Linked DNA regions of Labrys monachus. The main gene of each other region encodes a partner of the protein of the gene in region 2 in a complex. Links are inferred from orthologs where the notes say so. Each region holds a gene or a part of one and is shown on either strand. Other genes may lie near its edges. The genes, in order: J3R73_RS25105 and uvrB.

What was found.
Region 1: the proteins of uvrB (region 2) and J3R73_RS25105 are in contact, whole or in part, in a crystal structure (PDB 7EGT), measured with the Thermus thermophilus proteins. The link is inferred for Labrys monachus from one-to-one orthologs. Residues at the interface, in WP_096411307.1 of Thermus thermophilus: Glu23, Leu25, Arg26, Asp27, Gly28, Glu29, Arg30, Phe31, Arg55, Glu326, Asp327, Phe328, Glu379, Ser382, Gln383, His398, Gly400, Arg401; in WP_096412145.1 of Thermus thermophilus: His654, Arg656, Phe657, Gln666, Asp668, Glu669, Lys680, Arg681, Leu682, Ser683, Lys685, Tyr686, Ala687.

What each region holds. Positions count from the first base shown.
Region 1 is NZ_JAUSVK010000001.1:5,478,123-5,492,178, reverse strand. Bases 4,501-7,562 are described here. They hold J3R73_RS25105 (ATP-dependent helicase), read right to left. Parts: upstream 7,199-7,562; coding sequence 4,802-7,198; downstream 4,501-4,801. Other genes in these bases: J3R73_RS25100 (LysE family translocator), read left to right, coding at 7,366-7,562; J3R73_RS25110 (SDR family NAD(P)-dependent oxidoreductase), read right to left, coding at 4,501-4,693. Also shown: J3R73_RS25130 (aminopeptidase P family protein), read right to left, coding at 1-243; J3R73_RS25125 (50S ribosomal protein L11 methyltransferase), read right to left, coding at 340-1,257; J3R73_RS25120 (aminotransferase), read right to left, coding at 1,313-2,491; J3R73_RS25115 (cytochrome P450), read left to right, coding at 2,680-3,915; more of J3R73_RS25110, read right to left, coding at 3,929-4,500; more of J3R73_RS25100, read left to right, coding at 7,563-8,004; J3R73_RS25095 (thioesterase family protein), read right to left, coding at 8,041-8,559; J3R73_RS25090 (FAD-binding oxidoreductase), read left to right, coding at 8,731-10,143; J3R73_RS25085 (hypothetical protein), read right to left, coding at 10,387-10,692; J3R73_RS25080 (AsmA family protein), read left to right, coding at 11,291-14,056. UniProt on the Escherichia coli protein: A helicase with DNA-dependent ATPase activity. Unwinds DNA duplexes with 3'-5' polarity. Translocates on single-stranded DNA with 3'-5' polarity. Initiates unwinding more efficiently from a nicked substrate than double-stranded DNA.
Region 2 is NZ_JAUSVK010000001.1:1,753,589-1,767,839, forward strand. The notes cover bases 3,538-6,794. They hold uvrB (excinuclease ABC subunit UvrB), read right to left. Parts: upstream 6,405-6,794; coding sequence 3,738-6,404; downstream 3,538-3,737. Other genes in these bases: J3R73_RS07985 (DUF4160 domain-containing protein), read right to left, coding at 3,538-3,675; queC (7-cyano-7-deazaguanine synthase QueC), read right to left, coding at 6,581-6,794. In the rest of the region: J3R73_RS07965 (AlbA family DNA-binding domain-containing protein), read right to left, coding at 676-1,629; J3R73_RS07970 (hypothetical protein), read right to left, coding at 1,749-2,813; J3R73_RS07980 (DUF2442 domain-containing protein), read right to left, coding at 3,201-3,449; more of J3R73_RS07985, read right to left, coding at 3,433-3,537; more of queC, read right to left, coding at 6,795-7,276; oxygen-dependent tRNA uridine(34) hydroxylase TrhO, read right to left, coding at 7,453-8,412; J3R73_RS08005 (elongation factor G), read right to left, coding at 8,719-10,782; J3R73_RS08010 (aconitase X swivel domain-containing protein), read right to left, coding at 11,040-11,486; J3R73_RS08015 (aconitase X), read right to left, coding at 11,483-12,739; J3R73_RS08020 (hypothetical protein), read right to left, coding at 12,866-13,027; J3R73_RS08025 (pyridoxal phosphate-dependent aminotransferase), read left to right, coding at 13,415-14,251. UniProt on the Escherichia coli protein: The UvrABC repair system catalyzes the recognition and processing of DNA lesions. A damage recognition complex composed of 2 UvrA and 2 UvrB subunits scans DNA for abnormalities.

The DNA.
Region 1 (14,056 bases), 3.7 Mb from region 2 along the record:
GCCGTCCACGAAGATCGCCGCTTCGGCAGCGAGCACGATGGCGATTCCCGCCGAGCCGGCAAAGCCGGTCAGCCACGCCAGGCGCTCTTCGGATGGCGGGCAATACTCGTTCTGGTGCTCGTCCGAACGGGGCACCACGAAGCCGTCGAGCCCTCGCTCGGCCAGCTTCTCGCGAAGGGCCTTGACGCGGGCCGGGCCGAGCGCGGGTTGGGAGATCTCGTCGAAGGATTGGAATGTGGTCATCTCATGCCCCGGCAGCGCGGACATCCCCGTCCGCATCTTCATCGCAGTCTGGCGTCTTCGAGGGCGGCCGGGGACATGCCGTCCCCGGCACCCGGATCATCTCGGCTTGTCCCTTCCGTTGGCGAGGACCAGCGTGGTCCATTCGTCGAGAGGGATGCGGCGGACGAGATGCAGGCCCTGTGCCCGATAGGCGGCGAGGGCGGCATTGGCATGGGCGTGCAGGAGCCCGGACAGGATCACCGTCGCGCCCGGCGCCAGCAGCTTCGCCATGGGCGCGGCGAGGCGCACGAGCGGCCCGACAAGGATGTTGGCGAAGACGAGATCGTAGGGCTTGCCGGCCTGGATCGGCCCGGCGGTGGTGCCGCGGGCGACGATGGCCGTCACGAAGGCGCCGGCCCGGTTGAAGCGGATATTGTTGCGCGCGGTGGCGATCGCGACCGGGTCGATGTCGGAGGCGAGGACGCGCCGGTGGAGGGCACGGGCCGCGGCGATCGCGAGCACGCCGGTGCCGGTGCCGATGTCGAGGGGCCTTTGCGGCCGCTTGCGCTTCAGCAGGGCGTCGAGCGCGAGCAGGCAGCCGCGCGTGGTGCCGTGGTGCCCGGTGCCGAAGGCGAGCGCCGCCTCGATCTCGATGGCGATGGTGTTGGCCGGCACGCGGGCGCGGTCATGGCTGCCATGGATGGTGAAGCGCCCCGCCGGCACCGGCGCAAGGCCTTCCAGCGACGCCGCCACCCAATCCTTGTCGCCGAAACTGTCGAAGGCGACCTCGACGTCCGGCCCGGCTGCGAGGGCGATGAGGTCGCCCACCGCCTGCCTGTCGGGGTCGGAGCGGAAATAGACCTCGACGAGCCAGGGTGGGCGGGGCGTGCCGTCCTCGCGCTCGAAGGCCGCAATGGCGGTCTCCGTCGGATCGAAGCTCTCGCCGAGCAGATCGGCGATGCGGCGCGCCCGGGCCTCGTCGGTGACGATGCGGGCGACATGGGTGGGATTGTTGGGATGCAGACCTTCGAGCATGTGCTTGGCTATCGCGCCGGCCGGCGAAGGGCAATGAAAATTGAGCCTCCCTGGGTCACGAAGGGCTGAACCGCATGAAGCGCTCCCGGAGCGCGCCGATCGCCGCGATGTCGGCATTGGCGAAGGCGACCCGCATATGGCCTTCGAGCCCGGGCCCGAAATAGGGACCGGGCAGGCACAGCACGCCGCTGCGGGCGACGAGCTCCCTGACCACGTCCGCCGCCCTTTGCCCGGGAAAGGGATGCCGCAGGAACGCGAAATAGGCGCCGACCGCATCGATCTTCCAGCCGTTTACGCCGGCGAAGGCCTGCCGGAAGGCCTCGGCCCGGCGTTCGATCTCGAGCCGGTTGGTCTCGCGCCAGGCGGCGAGGCCCTCGATGCCCCAGGCAACCGGCGCCTGGGCGGTGCGCGGCGCGCAGATCTGCAGGGTGTCGAGGATCTTGCCGATCTCCGGCGAGAGGGTGGGCGAAGCATGGAGAGCGCCGAGCCGATGGCCGGGGATGCAGTAGCTCTTCGAGAAGGAATAGAGATAGATCAGGGTGTTGCGATAGTCGCCTGAAGCGATGAGTCCGTGCGGTCGCCCTGCGATGAAATCGCGATAGGTCTCGTCGAGGATGAGGAAGAGGCCGCGCCGGCGGCACAGCTCCGCGAAGGCCTCGATCGTGCGGGGCGGATAGACCGCGCCGGTCGGATTGTTGGGCGAGACGAGGACGATGGCGCGCGTCGTCGCGTCGATGAGGCTGGCGGCGGCGTCGACGTCGGGGACGAAGCCGCCGTCGGCCGGGCTCGGCAGGGGCCGCGCCTCGATGCCGAGCATGTCGAGCGTCATCTTGTGGTTGAAGTACCACGGGGTCGGCAGCAGCACGGAATCGCCGGCCTTGGCCACGGCGATCGCGGCGATGAAGAAGGCCTGGTTGCAGCCGGTGGTGATGGCGACGTCCCGCCAGTCGACATCGCCCCCGTAGAGCGCGGCGACATGGGCCGCATAGCCCTTGCGCAGGACGGTGTCGCCCTGGATCGGGCCGTAGCTCGCCGTGGCCGCCTCGCCGGCGCTACGGCCGAGGCGCTCCAGCAGGTCGGCGTGCGGCGGATAGCCGGGCACCGCCTGCGACAGGTCGATGAGCGGACCTGCCGCTCCATCATAGGCCCGCGCCCAGCCCTGCGCCTCCGGAATGGGCGGCGTGGCCGTGTCGACCAGATTCGGATTGATGGTGGGGAGAGGGGACTGGAGCATGCGCCTGTCATGCCCTCGCCCCGCGCGCAAGACAAGAGCGTTCGGGCGGTCGGCGGGCGCCGGCCCGAAAGGAAATGCCGGGGCAGACGCCGTTGCCGCGGTAACGCCATTTACTCCGGCTTCCTATTTCGTCACGCCTTGCCCATCCGGCGATTCCGCTGGATCGTAAAACCCATTGGCCTGCCGTCATGACATTGCCCGCCAGCCTCACGATCGACGCCGCACGCTCGACGATCCGCCTCGACCCGCGCGATCCGGATTTCGTACAGAATCCCTATCCGGCCTATCGGGCGATCGGCGAGGTCGCGCCGCTGTTCCACTGGCAGGACTATGGCTGCTGGTGTGCGGCGAGCCACGCCCTCGTCTTCGATCTCTTCCGCGACAAGCGGCTGGGCCGGGAGATCCTGCACGTGGCGACGCGGGCCGAGCTCGGGTGGCCCGAGCCCCCCGCGCATCTGGCGCCCTTCTACGCCGTGGACGCCCATTCCATGCTGGAGCGTGAGCCGCCCGTCCACACGCGCCTGCGCACCCTCGTCAACCGGGCCTTCGTCACCCGCCAGGTCGAGCGGCTCCGCCCGCGTATCGCGGCGCTGGCCCATGACCGGATCGACCGGTTCGAAGGGCAGGGGCGGGCCGAGCTGATCGGTGCCTTCGCGACGCCCATCCCGGTGATCCTGATCGCGGAGCTGCTCGGCGTGCCCGCCGAGATGGCGCCGCAATTGCTCGACTGGTCGCATCGCATGGTGGCGATGTACCAGTTCAGCCGCACGCGCGAGAGCGAGGACCGGGCCGTCGCGGCGGCGCGGGATTTCAGCGCCTTCCTGCGCGATTATGTCGGGCGGAGGCGGGCCTCGCCGCGCGACGATCTCGTCAGCCATCTGATCGCCGCCGAGGCGCAGGGCGACCGCCTGAGCGAGGACGAACTGATCTCCACCTGCATCCTGCTGCTCAATGCCGGCCATGAGGCGACCGTCCACACCATCGGCAACGGGGTGAAGGCGGTCCTGCAGTCGGGGCTGGCGCCGGCGGATGCGTTCGCCGACACGCAGAACGCCGTCGAGGAGATCCTGCGCTTCGACCCGCCCCTGCACATGTTCCGCCGCTACGCGCTGGAGGACATCGCGCTCGGTCCGGTGACGATCCGCAGGGGCGAGGAGATCGGCCTGCTGCTCGGCGCGGCCAATCGCGACCCGCAGCGTTTCGAGGAGCCGGACGCGTTCCGGCCGGAACGCGAGCGGCCGCCTCATGTCAGCTTCGGCGGCGGCATCCATTTCTGCGTCGGGGCGCCGCTGGCGCGCCTCGAACTCGAAGTCGCCCTACCGATCCTGTTCGAGCGCCTGCCCGCTCTGCGCCTGGACGGCGAGGCGCTCTACGGCGACACCTATCACTTCCACGGGCTGACGGCGCTGCACGTGGCGTGGTAGCTCCGGGCGGCGGCTATGCCGGCATCAGCTGTCCGCCGTTGACGTGCAGGATCTGCCCGGTGACATAGGCGCTCATCGCGTCGGAGGCGAGGAAGAGCACCGGTCCGACGCAGTCCTCGGCTGTGCCGAGGCGCCCCAACTGGGTGCTCTTGCGCACGAATTCGAGGCGCTCGGGCGGCGTCGCGGCATGGAACGGCGTGAGGATCACGCCGGGGGCGATGGCGTTGACGCGGATGTTCCTGCCGCCCAGTTCCATCGCCATGTTGCGGGTGAGATTGTGCACGGCCGCCTTGGCGGTGGCGTAGATGCCGGATCCGGGCGCGCCGCCATTGTTGCCGGCGATCGAGCCGAGATTGATGATGGCGCCGCCGCCCTGCGCTTCGATATGGGGTACCGCCGCCTGGGACGCCTCGAGCAGCGAGCCGACATTCAGGTTCAGGACCTGCTCGTAGAGCTCCCTGTCGATTTCCACGAAGGGCGCGCGCCGGATCAGCGCGCCGGCGTTGTTGACGAGGATGTCGAGGCGCCCCAGAGCCTTGGCGGCCTCCTCGACCACTCTTCTGGCTTCGCCCTGCCGGCCGAAATCGCCGCGGAAGAGCTTTGCCGTGCCGCCGGCCGCCGTGATGGCCGCCGCCACCTCCGCGGCCTCCGCCTCGCTCGCATTGTAGTGGATCGCCACCAGGGCGCCCTCGGCCGCGAAGGCCTTCGCCAGCGCGGCGCCGATGCCTGTGCTGGCGCCCGTGACCAAAACTCCCTTGCCTGCAAGACCGAGCTGCATGACCGCTTCCTCCGAAATGTCGTGATATTGTCGAATGGGGAGCGGCAGATTGGCCCGGAAAACCACCGCGGGCCAATCACAAATTGCGTGTACGGACCCAGGGCGGGATCAGGCTGCGTCGATGAAACTGTCGACGACCCGCTTGCGGCCGGCCTTGTCGAAATCGACCGTGAGCTTGTTGCCGTCGATCTCGGCCACCTCGCCATAGCCGAATTTCACATGAAAGACGCGGTCGCCGATCTTGTAGGCCGACGCCGTGCCGGTGGAGCGCGCCACCAGTTCGCCCTCGATGGTGAGAGGTTCGCGGCGAGGCGCATTGGCGGCCTTGAAGCCCGATTCCATGTTCTGCTTGGCGCGCTGCCAGCCCGGGGTCGAATAGGTCGAGCCGGAAAAGGGCTGGGCACGGTCGAAGCGGCTCATGCCGAGGGAGCCGCCGGAGCCGTAGGCCGCCGACTGCTCGACGACGTCGACATGGGCTGCGGGTAGTTCGTCGACGAAGCGGGAGGGGATGGTCGCCTGCCACAATCCATGGATGCGGCGATTGGAAGCGAACCACACCTTGGCGCGCCGGCGGGCCCGGGTGAGGCCGACATAGGCGAGCCGGCGTTCCTCCTCCAGCCCGGCGCGCCCGTTCTCGTCGAGGGAGCGCTGATGCGGGAACAGGCCTTCCTCCCAGCCGGGAAGGAACACCGTGTCATATTCCAGGCCCTTGGCGCCGTGCAGCGTCAGGATCGAGACCTTGTCCTCACTGGCGCCTTCCTCGCTCGCATCCATCACGAGGGAGACGTGCTCCAGGAAGCCGGCCATGTTCTCGAAGGAATCCATCGAGCGGACCAGTTCCTTGAGGTTCTCGAGCCGCCCCGCCGCCTCGGCCGAACGGTCCTTCTGCCACATCTCGGTATAGCCGGATTCCTCGAGGATGAGTTCGGCCAGGTCCTGGTGGCGCAGGGTATCGACCTGCCCGGCCCAGCGGGCGAAGGACGCCATGAGGTCGCGCACGGTCTGCCGCGGCTTGGGCTTGAGTTCCTCGGTCTCGGACAGGATGCGGGCGGCCTGCATCATCGGCACGCCGTTGCGGCGGCCGTAATCGTGAAGGATCTGGATGGTGGCGTCGCCGAGCCCGCGCTTCGGCACGTTGACGATGCGCTCGAAGGCGAGGTCGTCGGCCGGCTGCATCGTGGCACGGAAATAGGCGAGGGCGTCGCGGATCTCGGCGCGCTCGTAGAAGCGCGGGCCGCCAATGACGCGATAGGGCAGGCCGAGCGTGACGAAGCGATCCTCGAATTCGCGCATCTGGAAGGAGGCCCGCACCAGGATGGCGATGTCATTGAGCGCATGGCCCTTGCGCTGGAGCGCCTCGATCTCGTCGCCGATCGCACGGGCCTCCTCGCCCGAATCCCAGGCACCGGCGACGGTGACGCGCTCGCCCTCCTCGTCATCGGTGAACAGGGTCTTGCCGAGCCGTCCTTCATTATGGGCGATGAGGTGGCCGGCGGCACCGAGGATATGCCCGGTGGAACGGTAGTTGCGCTCGAGGCGGATCACGGCCGCACCCGGAAAATCCTTCTCGAAGCGCAGGATGTTGTCGACCTCCGCGCCGCGCCAGCCATAGATCGACTGGTCGTCGTCGCCGACGCAGCACAGATTGGGCTTCTGCCCGGCCGGCGTCTGCGCCAGCAGCCGCAGCCACAGATATTGGGCTACGTTGGTGTCCTGATATTCGTCCACCAGCATGAAGCGGAAGCGGCGGTGATACTCGGCGAGGACGGTCGGATTCTCGCGGAACAGCCGGATGCATTCGAGCAGGAGATCGCCGAAATCCGCCGCGTTCAACGTCTTCAGCCGGGCCTGATAGGCGGCATAGAGTTCGCCGCCCTTGCCGTTGGCGAAGGACATGGCTTCCCCGGCCGGCACCTGCTGCGGCGTGAGGCCGCGATTCTTCCACCCGTCGATGGCCGATGCGAGCTGCCGCGCCGGCCAGCGCTTCTCGTCGATGCCGGCGGCGTCGATCACCTGCCGGATCAGGCGCACCTGATCGTCGGTGTCTAGGATGGTGAAGTTCGATTTGAGATCGACCAGCTCGGCATGCCGCCGCAGGATCTTGACGCCGATGGCGTGGAAGGTGCCGAGCCAGGGCATGCCCTCGACGCTCTGGCCGATGAGGACGCCGATGCGCTCGCGCATCTCGCGCGCCGCCTTGTTGGTGAAGGTGACCGCGAGGATCTGATGCGGCGCGGCACGGCCGGTCGCGAGGATGTGGGCTATGCGGGTGGTCAGGACACGCGTCTTGCCCGTGCCGGCCCCGGCGAGCACCAGCACCGGTCCGTCGAGGGTCTCGACCGCCGCGCGCTGCTCGGGATTGAGCCCGCCCAGATAGGCGGCCGGCCGTGCCGCCGCGAGCGCCCGCGCGGCGATGCCGCCGGCAGCCGGCTCATGGGCGGGGGAAGGGGAGCGAGGTTCGGACAAGGGCAAACTTTCAGGGTGATTCCATTCGGGGTGAATCATGGCTTAGATGGGGCGCCCCGTCGAGATTGCGAGCCGGCGCCGCCGATCGGCGGCAAAACCGGTCCGACGGGGGCGATCCCCAGGGGTTTCCAGCCCGCGGGAAGATGCCGCTTGAACGCAGGCGAGGGCCGTGCAGCAATAGGCCCACCGTATACGGGAAGATAGCCATGATCGATGCTTCGCTCGCCTTCGCCACCTTCCTGGCGGGCTTCATCTACACGATCGCGCCCGGTCCTGCCTTCCTCGCGCTGTTCGCGCTCGGGGCGGCCAAGGGGCGGGGGCCGGGTGCCTGGTTCATGGCGGGCCATCTCGTCGGCGACGTCCTGTGGTCGGTGCTGGCGCTCGCGGCCATCATCGGGGTCAGCCAGGTCGGGCCGGCTTTGTTCGACGTGCTCGGCATCTGCTGCGGCCTCTATCTGATCTATATGGGCGCAAGGGCCGTGATGACGAGCCGGGACGGCAAGGCCGCCGTGATCGGCGCCGAGCGGCCGCTGGTCAACGGCATCTTCTTCGGGCTGACCAACCCGAAATCCTATCCGGTGGCCCTGGCGACCTTCGGCGCCCTGGTTGCGCCGCACGGCAGCCAGATCACCTGGAGCGACACCCCGGCCCTGATCGTCAGCGCCCTCTTCGGTTTCCTGGCCGCCTATGCCATCCTCTATTGCGCGATCGGCCTGCCGCCGGTGCGCCGCTTCTTCTCGCGCTACGGGGTCTGGGTGACGCGTGTCGTCGGCGTCGTCTTCATCGGCTTCGGGGCGAAGTCGCTGGCGGACGGCGCGCGGGGCCTTGCCTCGGCGCGCGGCTGAGGCCGCCGGCTTCGGACCGGTTCCGCGCGTCCCGCGTTACTGCCGGCTGAGCCTTTCCGGCATATGGATGGCGCGGCCGACGATCTCGGGAGTCGGCAGGTGGCCGTGGGACGAGCGCATCTCCGCGAGATTGTCGATGATGTCGCTGGGGAAGGGGGCGACGCGGCGGGTCGCCAGATCGATATTGAGCGAAATCAGCTCGCAGGTCGCCGCCACCCAGCCCTCGACGGCATGGCACAATTCCTCGTAGATGTGCAGGCGCTTCTCGTCATAGCCGACGAGCTGAAGACGAACGCGCACCGGGTCTTCGAGATGCAGTTCGCGCTTGTAGACGACATGGACCTCGCCGGTGAAGAACGACATGCCGCGTTCCTGCATATAATCCTCGCCGAGACCGACGAGCGACAGCGCCTCGCCCAGGGCGTTGTCGAACAGCACGTGATAATAGGCCATGTTGAGGTGGCCATTGTAGTCGATCCAATGCGGCTGGATATACATCGGAGATGAAACGAAGGGCGCAAAGAAAAGCGCGGGTACCTTGCTGGCGTCAAACATATCCGCTCCCTCGCAACATATCACCGCGTCTCTTGGAATCCGTCGTGGCCCGGATGGCCAGGCCATCCCTCGCGGCGGGAAAGCAGAAATTTACTGCGGTCACTTGCTGCTGCGGGCCTGGGACGGCAGTGTATGCAAAACGCCGGACACCTCAAGGAAAAGCATCAAATCATGGTCAATTTTACCGAAAACCCTCGCCATTACACCGCAGAGGGCCTTTCTGCCTTGTGCGAGGGCCTTTCGCAGCGGTTCGGCGACCGCTTCTCCACAGCCCAATCCCTGCGCGATCAGCATGCGAGCACGCTGACATGGCTGCCGGCCCAGGCGCCCGACGGCGTCGTGTTCCCGCTCGATTCCGGGGAAGTGGCGAGCGTCGTGGCGCTGTGCGCCGAACGGGGCGTGCCGGTGATTCCATACGGCACGGGTACCGGTCTGGAAGGGCACGTCAACGCGCCCTCCGGAGGCATCTCGATCGATATGAGCCGCATGAATGCCATCGTGGCCGTGCATGCGGAAGACCTCGACGCCGTGGTGCAGCCGGGCGTGACGCGCAAGCAGCTCAACGACTATCTGCGCGACCAGGGCCTGTTCTTTCCCATCGATCCGGGCGCCGACGCGTCGCTCGGAGGGATGGCGGCCACGCGTGCTTCCGGCACCAACGCCGTCCGTTACGGCACGATGAAGGACAATGTCCTGTCGCTGAAGGCGGTGCTCGCCAGCGGCGAGATCGTCACCACGGCGAGCCGCGCGAAAAAGAGTTCGGCCGGCTATGACCTGACGCGATTGATGGTGGGCTCGGAGGGGACGCTCGGCGTCATCACCGAGCTGACGGTGCGCCTGCACGGCATTCCCGAGGCCATCAGTGCCGGCATCTGTCCGTTCGCGTCGGAGCAGGCGGCCTGCGATACGGTGATCGCGACGATCCAGTCCGGGCTTGCCGTGGCCCGGATCGAACTGCTCGATGCCCTGATGGTGCGGGCGGCCAACAATTATTCCCAGCTCGATCTGCCGGAAACGCCGATGCTGTTCGTCGAATTCCACGGCAGCGAGGCCGGGGTGGCGGAGCAGGCCGAACGCTTCGGCGAGATCGCCGCCGAATTCGGGGGCGGCCCCTTCAGCTGGGCGACCAAGCCGGAAGACCGCACCAGGCTGTGGACCGCCCGGCACAATGCCTATTGGGCGGTCGGAGCGCTGCGTCCGGGCGCACGCAGCGTTGCGACGGATGTCTGCGTGCCGCTCTCGCGCCTGGCCGAATGCGTGGCGGAGACGCGGCGCGATATCGATCGGACCGGCCTCGTCGCGCCGATCGTCGGTCATGTCGGCGACGGCAATTTCCACGTGCAGCCGCTGATCGACATGACGGACGCAGGCGAGGTCGCGGCTTGCGAGGGATTTCTCGAACGGCTGGTGCAGCGGGCCCTCGCGATGGAGGGAACCTGCACGGGCGAGCATGGTGTCGGACAGGGCAAGCGCAAATATCTCGTTGCCGAGCATGGCGAGGCGGCCCTGGGCATGATGATCGCGATCAAGAACGCGCTCGATCCCCGTGGCATCATGAATCCGGGCAAGATCTTCATGCCTTGAGCAAAATGCGTTCAAGCAGGAGAGGATCACCAATTTAACCGATTGGTGTGAAACGAATTTTGCGCTTCTTGCCGATTCGATCCGAAGCTGGAACGCTCCCGTTTTCCGGAGCGGATATCAGGATCCCACGGAGCGGCATTTCGCCGCGCTCAAATGCAACAGGCGGGCGTTGCCACCGCGACGCTCGCCTGCTCGTGAACTTCGTGAGGCGCGCCGTCGATCCGACGCGCCATCGCCATTTGCCTACGGCGTGACGACCACGGGTTGCGTGGTCTCCTTGGTCCCTGCATTGCTGGCTTCCCTGGGCTTGACGTGCACGATGATCGGCATCGTCACCCCTGACGGTACGGGCCGACCATCCAGATAGCCCGCCTGCTGCGACTGCTTGTCCACCGAGAGAAATACAAGCATGTTCGCAGCCGCGATGCGGCTGCCCGGTTCCGCCCTTGCCAGGGGATTTTGGACCGTGTGCGTACCGACCGTATAGAAGCCCGCGCCGAAGACACCCAACGCCAGCATGACTGCGGCAGCGCTGATCAAGCGTAACATAGTGTACCCACCTCACCATAAGCGAGAGATACCGTTCTTTGATTGTCGCGACGCTGTGATGACGAACGGCTTGTCTCTACCGCCCCTTCTGTCCGGATTCCCGATATCGCTGGACTCATCCGAAAACAGCAGCCGATCTGTGCATTTGCACTTGTCCCGGCCCGGTTCTCTTAGCACAAATTTCGTCCGGCCCTTACTCAAATCTAAATATTTGGTAAAATTGTGAACGAACGGAACTTTTTTTCAGAATATCGTCTTTTTATTGTGACGAGTTCTATTTTCGCCGCGGCGTATTGCGGGTAGCCCGCCGCGTCCGCACCGGCTATGGTCCGCAGGCCGTCTTCAACCCCCATAAGGACGGAAGCTCCGGCGAAGCGATGCGTCGCCGCAAGGTCGACCACGGGCATCGGCGTACGGGCAGCGTGCGTTCGCCGCCGTTGTGCTCGATCGCGCGAGCCCGTATCACAGACCGGAAGCTGCCCGGAATAAACCATGGTGACGTGACAGACGGGGCTGCTCTTGGAAAAGGCAGGGAAGGGGACCGCGCGGGCATGCCATGCGGGGCCTTGCCCGGCCGGCGTTAATAAGGAAGTCCGGCGTGCGCGAGGCGCTCACCGTTGTCGGTTTCTTGCTGATACTCGCCTTCGCGGCCGTGTTTGCCGCGCCGCTTTACGTCGACTGGAATTCCTGGCGCGATGACATATCGGCGCGCCTGTCCCAGCATTTCGGCACCTCGGTCGTCATCGGGGGGACGATCCAGGCGAGAATTCTGCCGCAGCCCTGGCTTTCCGTCGGCGACGTCGTCATCGGCGATCCCAATGGCGCGACGAAACTGACCGTCGGCACCATCAATGGCGATGTCAGCCTGGCGGGCCTTCTGCGGGGCGACATCAACCTCTCCAATCTCGTCATCCGCAGCCCCAGGCTGACCCTTGCCACCGGCAAGGACGGATCGCTGCAGCCATTGAGCAAAGGCCTGGTTTCCGCCGATGCGACGCTGGAGAGCTTCGAGATCCAGGACGGTACCGTAAGGTATATGGACGAGGCCGCCGGCCGCGACGTGACGTTCAGCGACATCCATCTGGTCGGCGATTCACGCTCGCTCCTCGGGCCCTACAGGGCGGAGGGCGGCGTCCGCTTCGGCGGCGTGCCGCATACGCTCAAGCTGACGACGGGGATCGTCGCCGACGGCGGACTGCATCTGCGGGCGAGCCTGGTTCCCGCCGACAGGCCGGTCACCATCGATCTCGACGGCGAAGCCGGCATACGCGACGGCAAGCCCCGCTTTGCCGGAACGGCGACCCTCGCTCGGCCCGTCATCAATGCCACGGGCGGCACCGGGCAGCCCGATACGCCATGGACCGTCTCAGGAGCCGTCCTTCTCACGCCTGCGGCGCTCACGTCGGACAAGATGACGATCCAGCTCGGCCCCGACGAGCGGGCCCTGAAACTCGACGGCACGCTCGAGATGGCGCTCGGGACGGAGCCATCGCTGGAAGCCTCCTTCAGAGGAGCGCAACTGGAGATCGATCGCTTCGCCGGCGTCGGACCGCAGGAGAGGCAAGCGCCGGCGCGGGTCCTGGCCCAGGTCGCTGAGGCATTGCCCGATTTCGCAGGCGCTCCGCCGCGCGCCCATATCGCCCTGTCCGTCGACGGTGCCATGCTGGGCGGCGAACTCCTGCAGAACATGCGGGCCGATCTGCGGGCGTCCGGGGGGCGTTGGCGCGTCGACAGGCTGGAGACCGATCTTCCCGGCCGTTCGCATCTGCTTCTCGCCGGCGACGTGAAGGCCGATGCCGGCGGCTTCAAGGGCAGCCTGTCGCTGCAGTCGCGTCAGGCGACCGGATTGATCGGCTGGCTGCAGGGTGCCGTCCTGCCGCCACGGCCGAACGCGGCCCGTCAGTTGACGCTCGCGGCCGAATTGAGCGCCGATGCCAACGGCGTCGATCTGTCGAACTTCGCGCTCGCCGTCGACGAAGCGAAGGTCAAGGGCCGGCTCGGCTGGAAGCGGCTGTCGCCCGATCGCAACGCCGGCCGGATCGAAGCGGACCTCGCCGCCGAGCGCATCGACCTCGACGTCCTGCCTTCGATGGCGGCGCTCCTGCCCGGCCGCAGCGACATCTTCAGCGAAGCGGACATCAGGATCGCGGCGCAGGCGCTGGCATTTTCCGGCGTGGAAGCGAAATCCGTCAGCGGCCGCATCAAGGCCGGCGGCAAGCTGATCGCCCTCGAGGACGTCGTCGTCAACGATCTCGACGGCGCGAGCCTGACGGCCAACGGGCGCATCGACAATATCGGCGCCCAGCCGCAGGGCGAGATTCGGGTCGTGCTCGACGGCCGCGACCTTACCGGGCTGGCGGCGGCGCTCAAGCGCAGTTCCCTGCCGTCCTTCTGGGTCAACGCCTTTGCGAGCCGGGCGGCATCGCTTTCGCCCGCCAATGCGAGCCTGGCGATCGCGTTCGGCGCCTCGCGCCGCTATTCGGTCGACGGCAAGTTCGGCGGCAGCGTCGCCCAGTTCGATGCCGAATTCGGCGGCAGCGGCGGCGAAGAGAGTGCCGACATCCGCATCAAGGCCGACAGTTTCGACGTCGCGACGCTGCTGCGGCAGGCGGGCCTCGATCCCGCGGCCGCCCGCATACCCGGCCGCGCCTCGCTCGATATGGCGCTTTCCGGGCCTCTCGACGGCGCCATGCGCTGGAACGCCGGTTTCGACGGCGCCGGTGTCAGCCTGTCGGGCACCGGCAAGATGACGGGTTCGTTCGAGGACCCCGCCTTCGACGGTCGCCTCACGGCCAGCACCGACGACGCGCAGGTGCCCGCCCAGCTTCTCGGCATCGCCCTTCCCGGTGTGACGCCGGCGCAGAGCGCCATGGTCGAGACCGGCTTTCGCCTGCGGGCCGGCCGTTTCGTCTTCGACGACCTCTCGGGCACGCTGCTCGGCATGCCGGTGACCGGCGCGCTCACGATCAACACCGGCTCCCCCGAGCATGTCGAGGGAAAGCTCGGATTCCTGCGCGCCGACGCGGCGCTTCTCGGCTCGCTCTTCGCCGGCGCCGACCTCGGGGGCTCCAACGCGAACGGCAATGCGTGGGCCGACGAACCGTTCGGAAAGAGCACGTTCGACAATGTGGAAGGCAAGCTGACCGTGACGGCCGACGCGCTGCGCCTGTCGCGCCGTCTGCCGGAACTGGGCAGGGTGCGGGCAGCGATCAGCTTCGGGGGCGGCAAGGTCAACGTCGACAGGTTTTCGGCCAGCCTCGGCAGCGGTGCGGTGAGCGGCGCGCTGCAGCTGTCGCGGACGATCGTCGACACTGCGGTGACGGGCCATTTCTCCCTGCGCGACGTGGCGGTGAATACGCCCGTG
Region 2 (14,251 bases):
GCGCGATCGTGCGCAGGGCCGCGAGCCCGTGCGGCTCGTCGAGGGCGACGGAACCGTAGCGCCCCTGCCGGAAATGCCCCGGGCGGTTCAGCCGGGCATGAACGCGGCCGGCATGGCGGCGACGGGGGCGGTGAGCGCGGGGCGCATGCCGTCCTCGTCCCGCGGCATCAGCCGCAGGTGCACGGGGGCGGGCATCAGGCATCAGGACCAGATGGCGCCCTTCCCCTGGAGAGAAATCTTCGGGACACTCGGGGTCAAGCAACTCACCACGACGCCGAAGGCAACCGCCGTGAGCCTGCAATGAAGTCTGCCGGAAAGCCGGATGCGGGAAATCCGCACGCCCGGTTTGATGAGCGGGGAAGGGAAACGGGCGTCGCCGAACGGCCCAAGCTACCGCGCCCTTCCTCGACTCTACAATTAGAACAGCGTCATACTCCGGGCGCTGCTGACCGGCCGCCCGGCGACCGCGCAGGAATTGAAGAAGGCCCTCCGCGCCGCTGGCCATGAGGTCAACGACATCGGCCACCGCATCAGCGATGTACGGAAGGCCCTGGCCCGGTCAGGGGAGACGCTCCACAGCACCTGGATAACGGTGAAGTCCGGCAAGCGGGCGAAGCAGTACCATGTGACGGCGGATGCGGCGGAACGCGTGGCGCGGCTACGTTAAGGACTTAGCTAAATCGCTGGATCAGTAAAGACAATCCTTGCCCTAGCTCCATCGAATTCGAATTTTCCGAATCGTTTGGCCGAAAACCCTGGTGCGTTGACCATATATCCTAATAAAAAGGAATGTCTGTTGCCCAGATGCTCGCGAGAGATCCGAACATCGAATATCCCAAACGTAAATCGCACCCCTTTAAAGAGAGGCAAAAAGGCGGGAACATTGAAGTTCTTCGTGTAGACGTAGGCGGGCGTATTATTTGCGGTGGTATGTCCCTCCTCGAACGTGACGGCGGCGGTTGTTTTTGACACATTAAGTGCGTGGTCGAAGAAAACACGTTCAACCGAGTAGAGACACGGCTCCTCCGCGATATTTTCACGCGTAACCGAAATAATGAGCGGGTTGGACCAAGAGCTATCTCCCTCAAACTCAACAGGACACCAGTTCGGATGGAACCGCATATCAAAGACTAGTCGAATGTCCGGGGCGTGGGCCCGATTCATGACATCACGAATTTCGTAGTCATGCATCGGGATCGATTCAAAGTTATAACGGCGGAAGTATTTTTTATCCGGCGCTTGATGAGGCGCTAATGAAGTTGCAGCTGGTATCGTAAGAACATATGCGACCCTTTTGCCATCATCCGAAATGGGTATCTGCTTAATCACTATTCCCGCTATTCTCGGCATGACCGTGCTGCTGAGAACCTGCTCGATCCACTCCGGGGTAATATCATCTCGGTCTGAACCCTCATCGACACGGAGCGGAATCTGCTTCTTTTCGACTATCCCGTAGATGATCTGGCCCCCCGCCGAGTTGGCGAAAGCCGACACGTCCTTAGCAAGCTCATCCCGGCTTTTGCTGTCCTTGGCGAGAGAGGGAGATGCCTTGTAGTCAAGGGTTAGGCTTTCTGACAGCTTTTCATCAACGAGGCGTTGAAGGTCAGTTATGGATTCCAATTTCAGCACCGTACCATCCTAACTCGGCTAGAGAGGCCCCCAGCTTTGACACCGGCACGCACGCGGGGATGTACACAGTGCGTGACTCGCTCGCATCAAGACGTCAGCCCAAATGCAGAAAATTAGAGCTACCCAAAGCTTTTAAAAGCTTTGACGGCGTCTGCTATATTGGCTTTTATCTCGACTTTAAACCGAGAGACTATCTTTGAAACCAAGCTTTCTCTTGGCTGAATATCGACCGTATGGCGCACGGCCTTTCCGGCGGGCGTAATTTCGAGAGTGCTATTTATGTTGGTGATGTAGCCACGCTCTCTTAGTCCATCTATCGCATCAAAAAAATTAGGCAGACCCGGCACTAGCTCTCCCTCTCCCTGGATGTGACCAAGCTTCTTCGAGAGGGCAACGCCCTGGGAAACGAGATCGAGTGACGTATTGCCCTTATCGACAATACCGAGAACGAGTTGCTCATTCGGAGGAAAGAAATATTGGTAAATCCCAAGTTCCTTTAGACGAGCCTGGGCGTCTCCGCGATTGCCTTTAGACTTGAATAGCAGCCAATCGTCGTCTGTAAATTGATACAAGGGAAGTGGGCAGACGCCGCAGGCTCGGTCGAGAGCCAAGTTGTCGATCTTAACGATATCGAAGATCGCATTCAAAAGATTCATCGGATTTTGCTGTGCAGACTGAAATATGTGCATCCAATTGATCGCAGTTAGTTGCTCCACAACACCAACGATCTGGCTGGCGGGACGCATCTCCAAGTTATCGAAGATACGCATGATTGGCTTCATCACGGGATCAAAATGGCGGGAGATCTCTTCCTTATGACCCGGTTCTTCGGATGTCGCCAACAGCTTTCCAACATCAAAGACCTTGCTCACATCGACCTGGCCGTCGGCCGTAACAAAAAGCCTGCGGGTGAAATCCGAAATATCGACAGAGATTGGGCGCGCAACTAAAACCTTGGTGTCGGCGGGCATCGTCGCTTGAACATCGACTTGCATAAGCGCGGCTATGCGAGGATTGCTTTCAGCAGAGATAATAATAACCCGCTTAGTTCTATCATCTACGGAAATGGATTGAACGGGGTGTTCTAAACCACTTATGCCGGTAATGGTGGTATTCTCCCGCGGATCAGCTCCAAGCGCGATGCCCAGTGCCTGCCACACCTCATCGCCACCTTCCTCAGCCATGACGCCTCCCGTGCTAGAAGATTTTCGTGAAAGATCCGATATAAAAGCCCAAAATCAACTTTATCGCGTCGGCAGCAAACTTTCGAGCGTCTGTTTTACAGGGCAATCGGGTGAAGAAGTAGGTGACAAAGCGTTGATGTCAGGGTCATCGCATTTGGCCGATGATGGATCTTGCGAAGTCGTTGGACCATCCTGATCGTTTTCGTTTGCGGCGGACGGAGATGCCCGGGCGCGCTTGGTTCAGGATGTTCAGGGCGAGCTTGCGCAAGGTTGTCAGAATTACGGTGACAGTGCATTTGATTTGTCGCCACCCCCGAGTGTACTGTTCCTGCCGATATGATCTCGCTGCCGTTGAGCCAGCATTCACGGCCCCGATTCGCCATTGCCCTAAGCCGCTGTCCTGGCCGGGTGGGTCGCATCGCCTCGGCCCGCGAGGAGGCCGCTGATCGAGACATCTTCGTCCAGGGCGTCCCAATGGATGCCCCGCCGGCTCAACTCGTAATTCTCGCGTTCCTGCGGGGTGGCGTGAAGCAAGCGGGGGAACCAAGCGAGCGGCACGCCGATCGTCCGGCCGTCTTCCAGTTCAACCCATAGGCAATCGTCGTCGAAGCGCAGGGCTCTAGGCGAAATACTCATTCCACGCCCTTTCCAATTGAACGCGATGGTCTTCAACCATGCGTTGGACGCGATTCAGCGACCTAGCGTCAAGGCCATCATTATACGACAGGGACACGGCCGGCGTCAGCCAGAACTTGGCTTCGTCTCTGCCCCGCCGGACGTGGATATGCGCGGGCTCGCGCGGGTTTCCTTCGTTCGAATAGAAAAAGAAGGTGAAACCATCGAGCCGCAGGACGACAGGCATCCCTATCAGCTCCATCTATGGGAGAACTGAGGTGCATTGGCGTTTCGCTGCGTCCCGCTGCCTCACCGCTTCCACCCCCGTCCGGCCTTGCCGCCGCCCTTCTTCCGCACTTCCGCGCCCAGCGGCACCTCGCGGTCGGTGCCGGGGCCCATGCTGTCCAGCCCGGGCTTGGCCGCGCGGGTCTTCGGCAGGTTGGCGGCGTCGCCATAGGCTTTCGGCCCCTTATACGCGCCGGCCTTCTGCTTGACGCTGACCTGCCGCGCCGCGCCGTCGTCGGCCACCGCCATTTCGGTCTCGCGCAGGCGCTTGAGCTCGTCGCGCAGGCGGGCGGCTTCCTCGAAGCGGAGGTCGGCGGCGGCGTCGCGCATGCGCTTTTCGAGGTCGGCGGTGACCGCCTCGAAATTATGGCCGATGGTGGAGACGCTGTCGGCCATGCCCTTGTCGACGGTGACGCGGTCGCGCTCATAGACCGAATTGGTGATGTCGGCGATCGAGCGCTTGACGCTTTCCGGCGTGATGCCGTGGGCGGTGTTCCAGGCCACCTGCTTCTCGCGGCGGCGGTCGGTTTCGGCGATGGCGCGTTCGAGCGAGCCGGTCATGTGGTCGGCATAGAGCAGCACGCGGCCGTCGACATTGCGGGCGGCGCGGCCGATGGTCTGCACCAGCGAGGTCTCCGAGCGCAGGAAGCCTTCCTTGTCGGCGTCGAGGATGGCGACGAGGGCGCATTCGGGGATGTCTAGGCCCTCGCGCAGCAAATTGATGCCGATCAGCACGTCGAAGGCGCCGAGGCGCAGATCGCGGATGATCTCGATGCGCTCGATGGTGTCGATGTCCGAATGCATGTAGCGCACGCGCACGCCGTGGTCGTGCATATATTCGGTGAGGTCCTCGGCCATGCGCTTGGTCAGCACGGTGACGAGGCTGCGATAGCCCTGCTTCGCCACCTGCTGCACCTCGCCGAGCAGGTCGTCGACCTGGGTGCGCGCCGGGCGGATCTCGCATTGCGGGTCGATCAGGCCGGTGGGGCGGATGACCTGCTCGGCGAAGACGCCGCCGGTGTGCTCCAGCTCCCATTTGCCGGGGGTGGCCGAGACATGCACGGTCTGCGGGCGCATCGCGTCCCACTCCTCGAAGCGGAGCGGCCGGTTGTCGAGGCAGGAGGGCAGGCGGAAGCCATATTCGGCCAAAGTCGCCTTGCGCCGGAAGTCACCCTTGTACATGGCGCCGATCTGCGGGACGGTGACGTGGCTCTCGTCGGTGAAGACGATGGCGTTGTCGGGCAGGTATTCGAACAGGGTCGGCGGCGGCTCGCCCGGCTGGCGGCCGGTGAGCCAGCGCGAATAATTCTCGATGCCGGCGCAGGAGCCGGTCGCCTCCATCATTTCGAGGTCGAACACCGTGCGCTGCTCCAGCCGCTGCGCCTCGAGCAGGCGGCCGCCGGCATAGAGCTGCTGCAGGCGCACCTTCAGCTCCTCCTTGATGCCCTTGATCGCCTGGTTGAGGGTGGGGCGCGGCGTGACATAATGCGAATTGGCGTAGACCTTGACGAATTGCAGGTCCTGGATCTTCTGGCCGGTGAGCGGATCGAACTCGGCGATGCTCTCGATCTCGTCGCCGAACAGGTTGATGCGCCAGGCGCGGTCCTCGTAATGGGCCGGGAACAGCTCGATGGTGTCGCCGCGCACGCGGAAGGTGCCGCGGGCGAAATCGGCGCTGATGCGCTTGTATTGCAAAGCGACGAGGTCGGCGATCAGCTGCTTCTGCTCGACGCGCTCGCCCACCGTCATGCCGAAGGTCATGGCGGTGTAGGTCTCGACCGAGCCGATGCCGTAGATGCAGGACACCGAGGCGACGATGATGACGTCGTCGCGTTCCAGCAGCGAGCGCGTCGCCGAATGGCGCATGCGGTCGATCTGCTCGTTGATCGAGGATTCCTTCTCGATATAGGTGTCGGTGCGCGGCACATAGGCCTCGGGCTGGTAATAGTCGTAATAGGAGACGAAGTATTCCACCGCATTGTTGGGGAAGAAGCTCTTGAACTCGCCATAGAGCTGGGCCGCCAGCGTCTTGTTGGGGGCGAGGACCAGGGCCGGGCGCTGGGTGCGGGCGATCACCTGCGCCATGGTGAAGGTCTTGCCCGAGCCGGTGACGCCGAGCAGCACCTGGTCGCGCTCATGCAGGGAGAGGCCGTCGACGAGCTCGGCGATGGCCGTCGGCTGGTCGCCGGCGGGCTGGTATTCGGAGACGAGCGCGAGCGGGATGCCGCCCTCGCTCTTGTCGGGGCGCGAGGGGCGGTGCGGCGTCCATACCGGCTTGCCGGCGAGGCGCGGATCGCCGCTCTCCAGCAGCGCCGTCAGCGCCTTGATGGTGCCGGCCGAGCCGCCGAGCCTGTCGAGCCCGTCCGGATCGAGCTCGGGCTCGTCCTTGCCCTTCCCCGTGCCCTTGGCCTTGCGCTTGACGGCGCGGCCTTCGATCCTGGCGCCGCCGCCGGCGACGGGGATGCCGAGCTTGCCGGCAAGGTCCGGGTCGAGGCCGGTGACGGCGGTGTCGAAGCCGGCCTGCGGCGCCTCGCCGAAGCCCTCGGGCGGGCTGCGCCGGCCCTCCTTGAGCAGGCCCGGATTGAGCAGGGCCTTCAGGTGCTCGTCGAGCGAGGGCAGAGGCGGCCGCGAGGCCTTGGAACGGGGCGTGCGGACCTTGCGGGCGGGAGAATCTTTCGAAGTGTCGGCCATGGCCTGATAATGGGGTGAGTCAGGGCGCGATGAAAGGGCCGGCAGGGGAAACTTGCTGACAGCGTGGTGTCAGCAGGATGGGGCCCGGGATCGCAGGCGTCTCGCCTGCCTCTTCCTGCAGGCGCAACGTTTCCAGGAGCAGGCGAGACGCCTGCGGTCCCAGGGGGGCGCTCCGGTCAGCCCGCCATGAAGCGGCGGTAGCCGGCGGCGCGCAGGTCGCAGGCGGGGCAGGCGCCGCAGCCATAGCCCCAGTCGTGATGGTGGGTGCGGTCGCCATTGTAGCAGGTGTGGGTGTCCTCGCGGATGAGGTCGACCAAAGCGTCGCCGCCGAGTTCGCGGGCCAGCGCCCAGGTCTGCGCCTTGTCGATCCACATCAGCGGCGTCTCGACCACGAAGCGGCTCTCCATGCCGAGATTGAGGGCGAGCTGCATCGCCTTCATGGTGTCGTCGCGGCAGTCAGGATAGCCGGAGAAGTCGGTCTCGCACACGCCGGTGACGAGATGCCTGGCGCCGCGGCGATAGGCGATGGCGGCGGCGAAGGTGAGGAACAGGAGGTTGCGGCCGGGCACGAAGCTGTTGGGCAGGCCGTTCGCCTGCATCGCTATCTCGACGTCGCGGGTCAGCGAGGTGTCGCTGATGCCGCCGAGCACCGAGAGGTCGACCATGTGGTCCTCGCCGAGCCGGGCGGCCCAGTCGGGGAAGGCGCGGCGCAGAGCGTCGAGCACCGCCGGGCGCAGATCGAGCTCGATGCGGTGGCGCTGGCCGTAGTCGAAGCCGACCGTCTCGACATGGTCGAAGCGGTCGAGCGCCCAGGCGAGGCAGGTGGTGGAATCCTGCCCGGCGGAGAAGAGGACGAGGGCTTTTTCGGTCATGGCGGCGTTCCGCTGGAATGAAGAGACAGATCCGAGGGCCCGTCATCCCCGGCGAGGCCGGAGGCCGAGGGAAGGGGAGCCATGGCATGGAGCGGTGTCCCGGCCCATGGAGTCCCTTCCCTCGCCGCTGCGCGGCTCGCCGGGAATGACGGGTGTAAACAGTTTGCCGGATCGATTCACGGTCCCACGCCATCGCATTGGAACGGAGTGGTATTTTCGGTTTCGGCGCGCGGGCCGAGATGGGTGTCGCCGCGCGCGCGGGCCAGAACGACCTGGCGGTGGCGCTCGCGGGCCGAGGCCTTGCGCTCCGGCGTCAGCGCCTGCGCGCACCAGGGGCAGCTGACGCCCTCCTCATAGTCCGGCGACCGGCGGTCGTCGGCGCTCAGCGGCGACAGGCAGCCATGGCAGAGCGCGAAATCCTCCACCGCCAGCCCGTGGCCGACGGCGACGCGCTGGTCGAAGACGAAGCAGGCGCCCTGCCACAGGCTCTCGGTGGGCGGGATCTCCTCGAGATAGCGCAGCACGCCGCCCTTGAGATGGTAGACCTCCTCGAAGCCCTCGCGCAGCATCAGGCTGGTGGCCTTCTCGCAGCGTATGCCGCCGGTGCAGAACATCGCCACCTTGCGGTGGCGGGCCGGATCGAGATGGTCCCTGACATAGGCCGGAAATTCGCCGAAGCTGCGGGTCTTGGGGTCGACGGCGCCCTGGAAGCTGCCGATGCGCACCTCGAAATCGTTGCGGGTGTCGATGACCAGCACGTCCGGATCCGAGATCAGCGCGTTCCAGTCGCGCGGCTCGACATAGGTGCCGACGCGCTCGATCGGATCGACGCTGGGGTCGCCGAGGGTGACGATCTCCTCCTTGAGCCGGACCTTCATGCGCAGGAAGGGCATCGCCTCGGCGAAGGAGGTCTTGTGCCCGATGTCCGGCAGGCCGGTGATCGCCCGCAATTTCGGATGGAAGGCCGCCATCGCCGCGGGCGAGCCGGCCACGGTGCCGTTGATGCCCTCGGGCGCGAGCAGGACGATGCCCTTGATGCCGAGCGAGCAGCACAGCTGCGCCAGCGGCTGCCGCAGGGCGGCGAAGTGCGGCAGGCGTGCGAAATGATAGAAGGCGGCGATCTCGACGGTCGGCATCGGCGCTGTGTAGCGCCAAAAAGGACGCGGGGCAATTTCCGGAGACTGCAGGCTTCCGGCCTGCCTCTTCCCGCGGGCTCCGCGTTTCCACGAATGCAGGCGTCGACATAGGCGCGCGATGGAGGGTCGATCACCGATCGACCTGTTCCTTTCCGGCAGGTTCTGCGTTTCCAAGATGGGCGATCGGGTGATCGCCCCTCCATCGTCGCGCCTTTCCTCGCAGAATGAGCGCCCAAGGGCGTCCCGCCTGCTCCTGGAAACGTCGGCGTTTCCGAAGATGCAGGCTGGAAGCCTGCGGTCCCGGGGTTACTGCGCTGCCTGGCGCGAGGCGACGACGGCGTCGGCGTGGCGGCCCGAGATCTCGGCGAGGTGGTCGAAGCGCGCCCGGAAGGTGCCGACGCCGGCGGTGGCCGAGCGCAGCTCGATGATGAGATCGGTGATCTCCGCCTCCGGGATCAGGGCGCGGACGATGTCCCAGCCGTCCCAGCCCGGCCGGGCGTCGAAGCCGAGGATCTGGCCGCGCCGCGAGGAGACGATGGCGTTGGCGCGGGCGGTGGCGTCGGAGGGCACGGTGATCTCGACGCCGAGCACCGGCTCGAGCAGCACCGGGCTGCATTGCGGCATCGCCTCGCCCATGCCAAGGCGGGCCGCCATCTGGAACGCCATGTCGGAGGAATCGACCGTGTGGTAGGAGCCGTCGGTCAGCGCCACGCCGACATCGACGACGGGAAAGCCGAGCGGCCCGCGCCTGAGATAATGCCGCACGCCTTCCTCGACCGAGGGGATGTAGTTGCGCGGCACCACGCCGCCGGTGATGCGGTCGGTGAAGACGAAGCCGGTGCCGCGGGGCAGGGGGCCGACGTCGATGACGACGTCGCCGAACTGGCCGTGGCCGCCCGACTGCTTCTTGTGGCGGCCGCGTATGCCGGTCGCGGATTTGCGGATCGTCTCGCGGTAGCCGATCTGCGGCGGATAGGAATTCACCGCCACGCCGAATTTGGAGGCGAGCTTCTCGACGGCGACGCGCAGATGCATCTCGCCCTGGCCGCGCAGCACGGTGTCGCCGAGCTCGGCATTCTGCTCGACCGAGAGCGAGAGGTCCTCGTCGAGCAGGCGCTGGATCGCCGCCGACAGCTTGACGTCGTCCTTGCGGTCGCGGGCGCGCAGGGCGATCGCCATCACCGGCTCGGCGATCGCGACGGCGGCGAGCCGGCCGACGGCCCCGGCGCCGCTGAGGGCGTCGCCGGTATGGGCCGCATCGACCTTGCCGAGGGCCACGGTGTCGCCGGCCTGGGCCTGCGCGACCTTCTGCGTGGTCTGGCCGAGCAGGCGGGCGCAGCCGGCGACGCGGCTGCTTTCGCCGGAGGAGGCGGTGACGGTCATGCCTTCCTGGAAGGTGCCGCGCAGCACCCGCGTCAGCGACAGCTTGCCGGCATGGGCGGTGTGGAAGGTCTTCATCACATGGCCGAGGGCCGGCGCGCCGGGCTCCGCCGTCAAGCCGAGGCGCGCCACCGTCTCCGTGACGCCCGGCGCCTCGTGGCGTAGCGCCTTCATCAGGCGCAGCATGCCGTTGCCGTTGAGGGCCGAGCCCATCAGCACGGGCACCGCCAGCCCGTCGCGCAATTCATGGGCGAGGTCGTCGAACACGCGGTCGCGCGGCGGCTCGACCTCGTCGAGCAGCTGCTCCATCAGCGCGTCGTCATGGTCGGACAGCCGCTCCAGCATGGAATAGCGGGCTTCCCGGCCGCGCGGCAGCTCGTCCGGCGGGATGTCGACGACCTGCGAGGCGGCGTGCTCCTGGTAGATGAAGGCCCGTTCGAGCGCGAGGTCGATATAGCCGACGGCGACGCCGTTCCGCCAGATCGGGATCTGCCGCAGCAGCAGCGGCAGGCGGGAGGCGGGCTGCAGCAGAGGCAGCGCCTCGCGCACGCTCTGGCTCGAACTGTCGATCTTGTTGAGGAAGAGGAAGCGCGGGATCTTCCGATCCTCCAGCTCGCGCAGGATCAGCTGCAGGGCCGGGATCTTCTTCTCGTCGGCCTCGCACACCACCACCGCCGCGTCGATCGCCGGCAGCACCGGCTGCATCTCGGCGAGGAACTCGATCGAGCCGGGGCAGTCGACGAAGGTATAGGTGTCGCCCATGAAGTCGACGGCGGCGACATTGGCCTCCACGCTCATGGCATGGCTGCGGGCCTCCGCGCTCGCATCGCCGATGGTGGTGCCGGCGGCGACGGTGCCCTGGCGCTGCAGCGCGCCCATGCGGGCGAGGATCGCCTCGAGCAGCGTCGTCTTGCCGCTCTGGAACGGGCCGACGATGGCGATGCAGCGCGGCCCGCCATATCGTCTGCCATTCGCATTGTCCTGGGTCATGGTCGTACCTCCCGCATGAATGGGGCGCCGCTCTTGGAGGCGGTGGGCGGTACGGACTGCCTGACGGACGGGGACTGTTCGTCGGAACAATTCACACCGCGGAAGAGGCGCTCGAATTCGGTTGTGCTGGAAGGGATCCTGCGCCGGCTCGGTCGTCGGCGGATGGTCGCGCCGTTCGGGAGGGCTGGCAAGGAAAAAATGGCGGTTCCGCACCGGGAGAGGCCGGCGCGGCCGCGGGAGGAGCCGCGCCGATGCCGTCAGGCCCTCGGCGGTGGCGGCCCCTCGCCGAGGACGACGACGGCGAGGCCGTCCTCGCTGCGGATCTCGGCCCTCGCGCCGTCGGCGAGCTGCCCGAAATCGGCGGGATCGCAAAGCAGCACCGGGCAGGTCCTGCCATAGAGCCGGCGGGCGACGATGGCGCCGACGGCGATGATCGGATCGGGCATCGCCAGGAGGATCGCCGCCGGGGCGGTGCCGCGGCGGACCGCCTCCGCCAGCACGGAGCTCGCCGAGCTCGAACCGCGCCCGGACGGCATGGCGAGGATGCGGCCGGCGACCGCGGTGCCGAAGGCCGGGTGCGAGCGGTCGATGACGCGGCCGTCGGCGCTGTCGAAGCCGCCCCAGAAGCTGAGAGGCGTCGACCACACGGTGAGCAGGCCCTCGGCCGTGCCCTCCACCAGGAAGCGTGCGGACAGGCGCCTCATAGCCCGCTCCGCACGACGCGGCCCGCGGCCGCCGAGGCGACGCAGTCCTCCAGGGAGCCGAAGGCGACGTCGACGCCGATATTGCCGGGGGCGTAATGGGCCCATTTGCCGGAATTGGTCATCACCACCCCCGAAAGCCCGCGCGTCAGCGCGGTGACATAGGTGCAGGTGTCGGTGAGCACGGTGACGCCGGCAGCCTCGATCGCCGGCAGCAGGCCGCCCGCCGCCAGCGCCGCATAGGTCTCCCGGCCGGTGTTGACGTAGATGTCGACGCCGGGCGCGGCGCGGAAGCCGTCCAGCAGCGGCGCCAGCGCCCGGAACTCGCCGAGCGAGAAATGCGGCGTGCCGAGGCTGACGGCGGCGAGTGGGGCGCCTTCGGCGGCCGTCGACAGGCGGGCGAGGGCGCCGCGCAGCGCCGCCGCGTCGAGCTCGACGATCTCGGCGGGGGCGCCGCCGCCGAACGCCGCGGCCAGGCTCGGCGCTTCGGGCGTCACGCCGACGACGTGGAACAGCGCCACCGAGCCCGATGAGGCCGCGACGGCGCCGAGCGCCTTGAGCTGGTCCTCCGAGCGGGGCGGCGGCAGGCCTTCGATCACCGGGACGCGGCCGCCCGAGCGCTCGCCCACCAGGGCGCCGACGGCGACATAGAGCGCGTCCGTCGCCTCGGCCGAGACGGGCAGGCCCTTCAGCCGGAAAAGCACCTCGCCCTTGCGGTTCTCGTCGAGATGCAGGCCGAAGGCCGGCGCCCGGCCGGTAACGGCGCAGCACAGGTCGATGAAATCGCCGTAGCGGTTGGTGCGGGCGCCGATCACCGAATTGGCGAAGACGATGGCATTGGACTCGCCCCAGGCGATCTGCTCGCCGAAGCCGGGGCGGAAACGGGTCTGGTAGGGCGCGCAGGTGAAGCTCGGCTCGCAGCCGAGCGCCAGATGCGCCTCCATCAGCCGGCGGCCGGCGGCGCGCCCCGCCTCGGCGCCGCCGATCAGCTCGGGATGGAGCAGGTCCATCGAGCCGACATTGAGCGTCGTCGGCACGCTCACCCGGCCTTCCTCGGCGACGAGCCTCTCGACGAAGTCGAGGCTGACCTCGCCGTGATAGAGGCAGCCATCGATATGGGCCTGTGCGATCTCGATGAGATGCGGCGCTCCCACGGCGGCGGCGAAGCGCAGCAGGATGTCCATGGCGAAGGCGGCGGCCTCGCCCCGGCCGCCCGCCGCCATGTCCTGCTCGAATGCGGTGAGATGCAACGCCATGCCCTCCGGTCGGATCGATCCCGCCTCATAGGACGGCCGGCGCATGCGTGACAATAAAAAGCGCCGGATGGCGGGGGGACCATCCGGCGCGGGAAGCGATCCGCGGCGTTCGCTGGTTGGGGGGGCTTAAGCGAAGAGACCGACGGTCGCTGTTACGAAGGTGGCGGCGACCAGGAAGGCCACCAGCCACAAGGCAAGGGTGAGCTGGCGTTCGGCTTCGGCAGCCGAGACGCGCATGGCACGCGTCGTCGCCCTAGGGAAGTTTCTGATCGTAGGACCGTTGGCCATCGTGATCTCCTTGAACGCGACTGCTCGACAATCGATATGACGAAGGATCTGCTGGTATGACGAAAGATCTGCTTGAAATCCCGCTGTCATACTTTCGGAGCTAAAATGCGTGTCGCATGGGTTTGTTCCGCATTCCCGGAGCCGGTGTCGATTTAATCACTATCGCGGGGGATCGCGGCCGGTCTTTGCGCCTCGTCGGGCGGAGATGGGGAAGTTTCGCGGCAATGTCGTGTCCGGCGGCGCTGCGCCCGGGCGGCGGCGGCCGGCGATCGCACCCTGCGCAGCTTTGCCGATCCGCGCCGGACAGCGCGATCTTTGCGCTTGAACCCCGGTCTGGCCGCGCCTAGGGTCCGCCCGCAAAATCACGGCTACACAGGAGTCTCAGCCATGGCCTTTATCGCCGACGCCCTTTCGCGCATCAAGCCCTCCGCGACCATCGCGGTGAGCCAGAAAGCGCGCGAATTGAAAGCGGCGGGGCGCGATATCATCGGGCTGGGCGCCGGCGAGCCGGACATGGACACGCCGGACAACATCAAGAAGGCCGCCATCGACGCCATCATGCGCGGCGAGACGAAGTACACGCCGATTTCCGGCATCCCGCCGCTGCGCGAGGCCATCGCCGCCAAGTTCAAGCGGGAGAACGGGCTCGACTACAAGCCTTCGCAGACCATCGTCTCGACCGGCGGCAAGCACGTCCTCTTCAACGCGCTGATGGCGACGCTCAATGCCGGCGACGAGGTGGTGATCCCCACGCCCTACTGGGTCTCCTATCCGGAGATGGTGGCGCTGTGCGGCGGCACGCCGGTGTTCGCCGAGACCACCATCGCCACCGGCTTCAAGCTCGATGCGGCGACGCTCGAAAAGGCGATCACGCCGAAGACGAAGTGGCTGATCTTCAATTCGCCGTCCAACCCCTCGGGCGCGGCCTATAGCTATGACGAGCTGAAGGCGCTCACGGACGTGCTGCTGCGCCATCCGCATGTGTGGATGCTGACCGACGACATGTATGAGCATCTCATCTATGGCGACTTCAAATATTACACCGCCGCCCAGGTCGAGCCGCAGCTCTACGACCGTACGCTCACGGTGAACGGCGTGTCGAAGGCCTATGCCATGACCGGCTGGCGCATCGGCTACGCCGCCGGGCCGGAGAAGCTGATCAAGGCGATGGACATGATCCAGGGCCAGCAGACCTCCGGCGCCTGCTCCATCGCGCAATGGGCG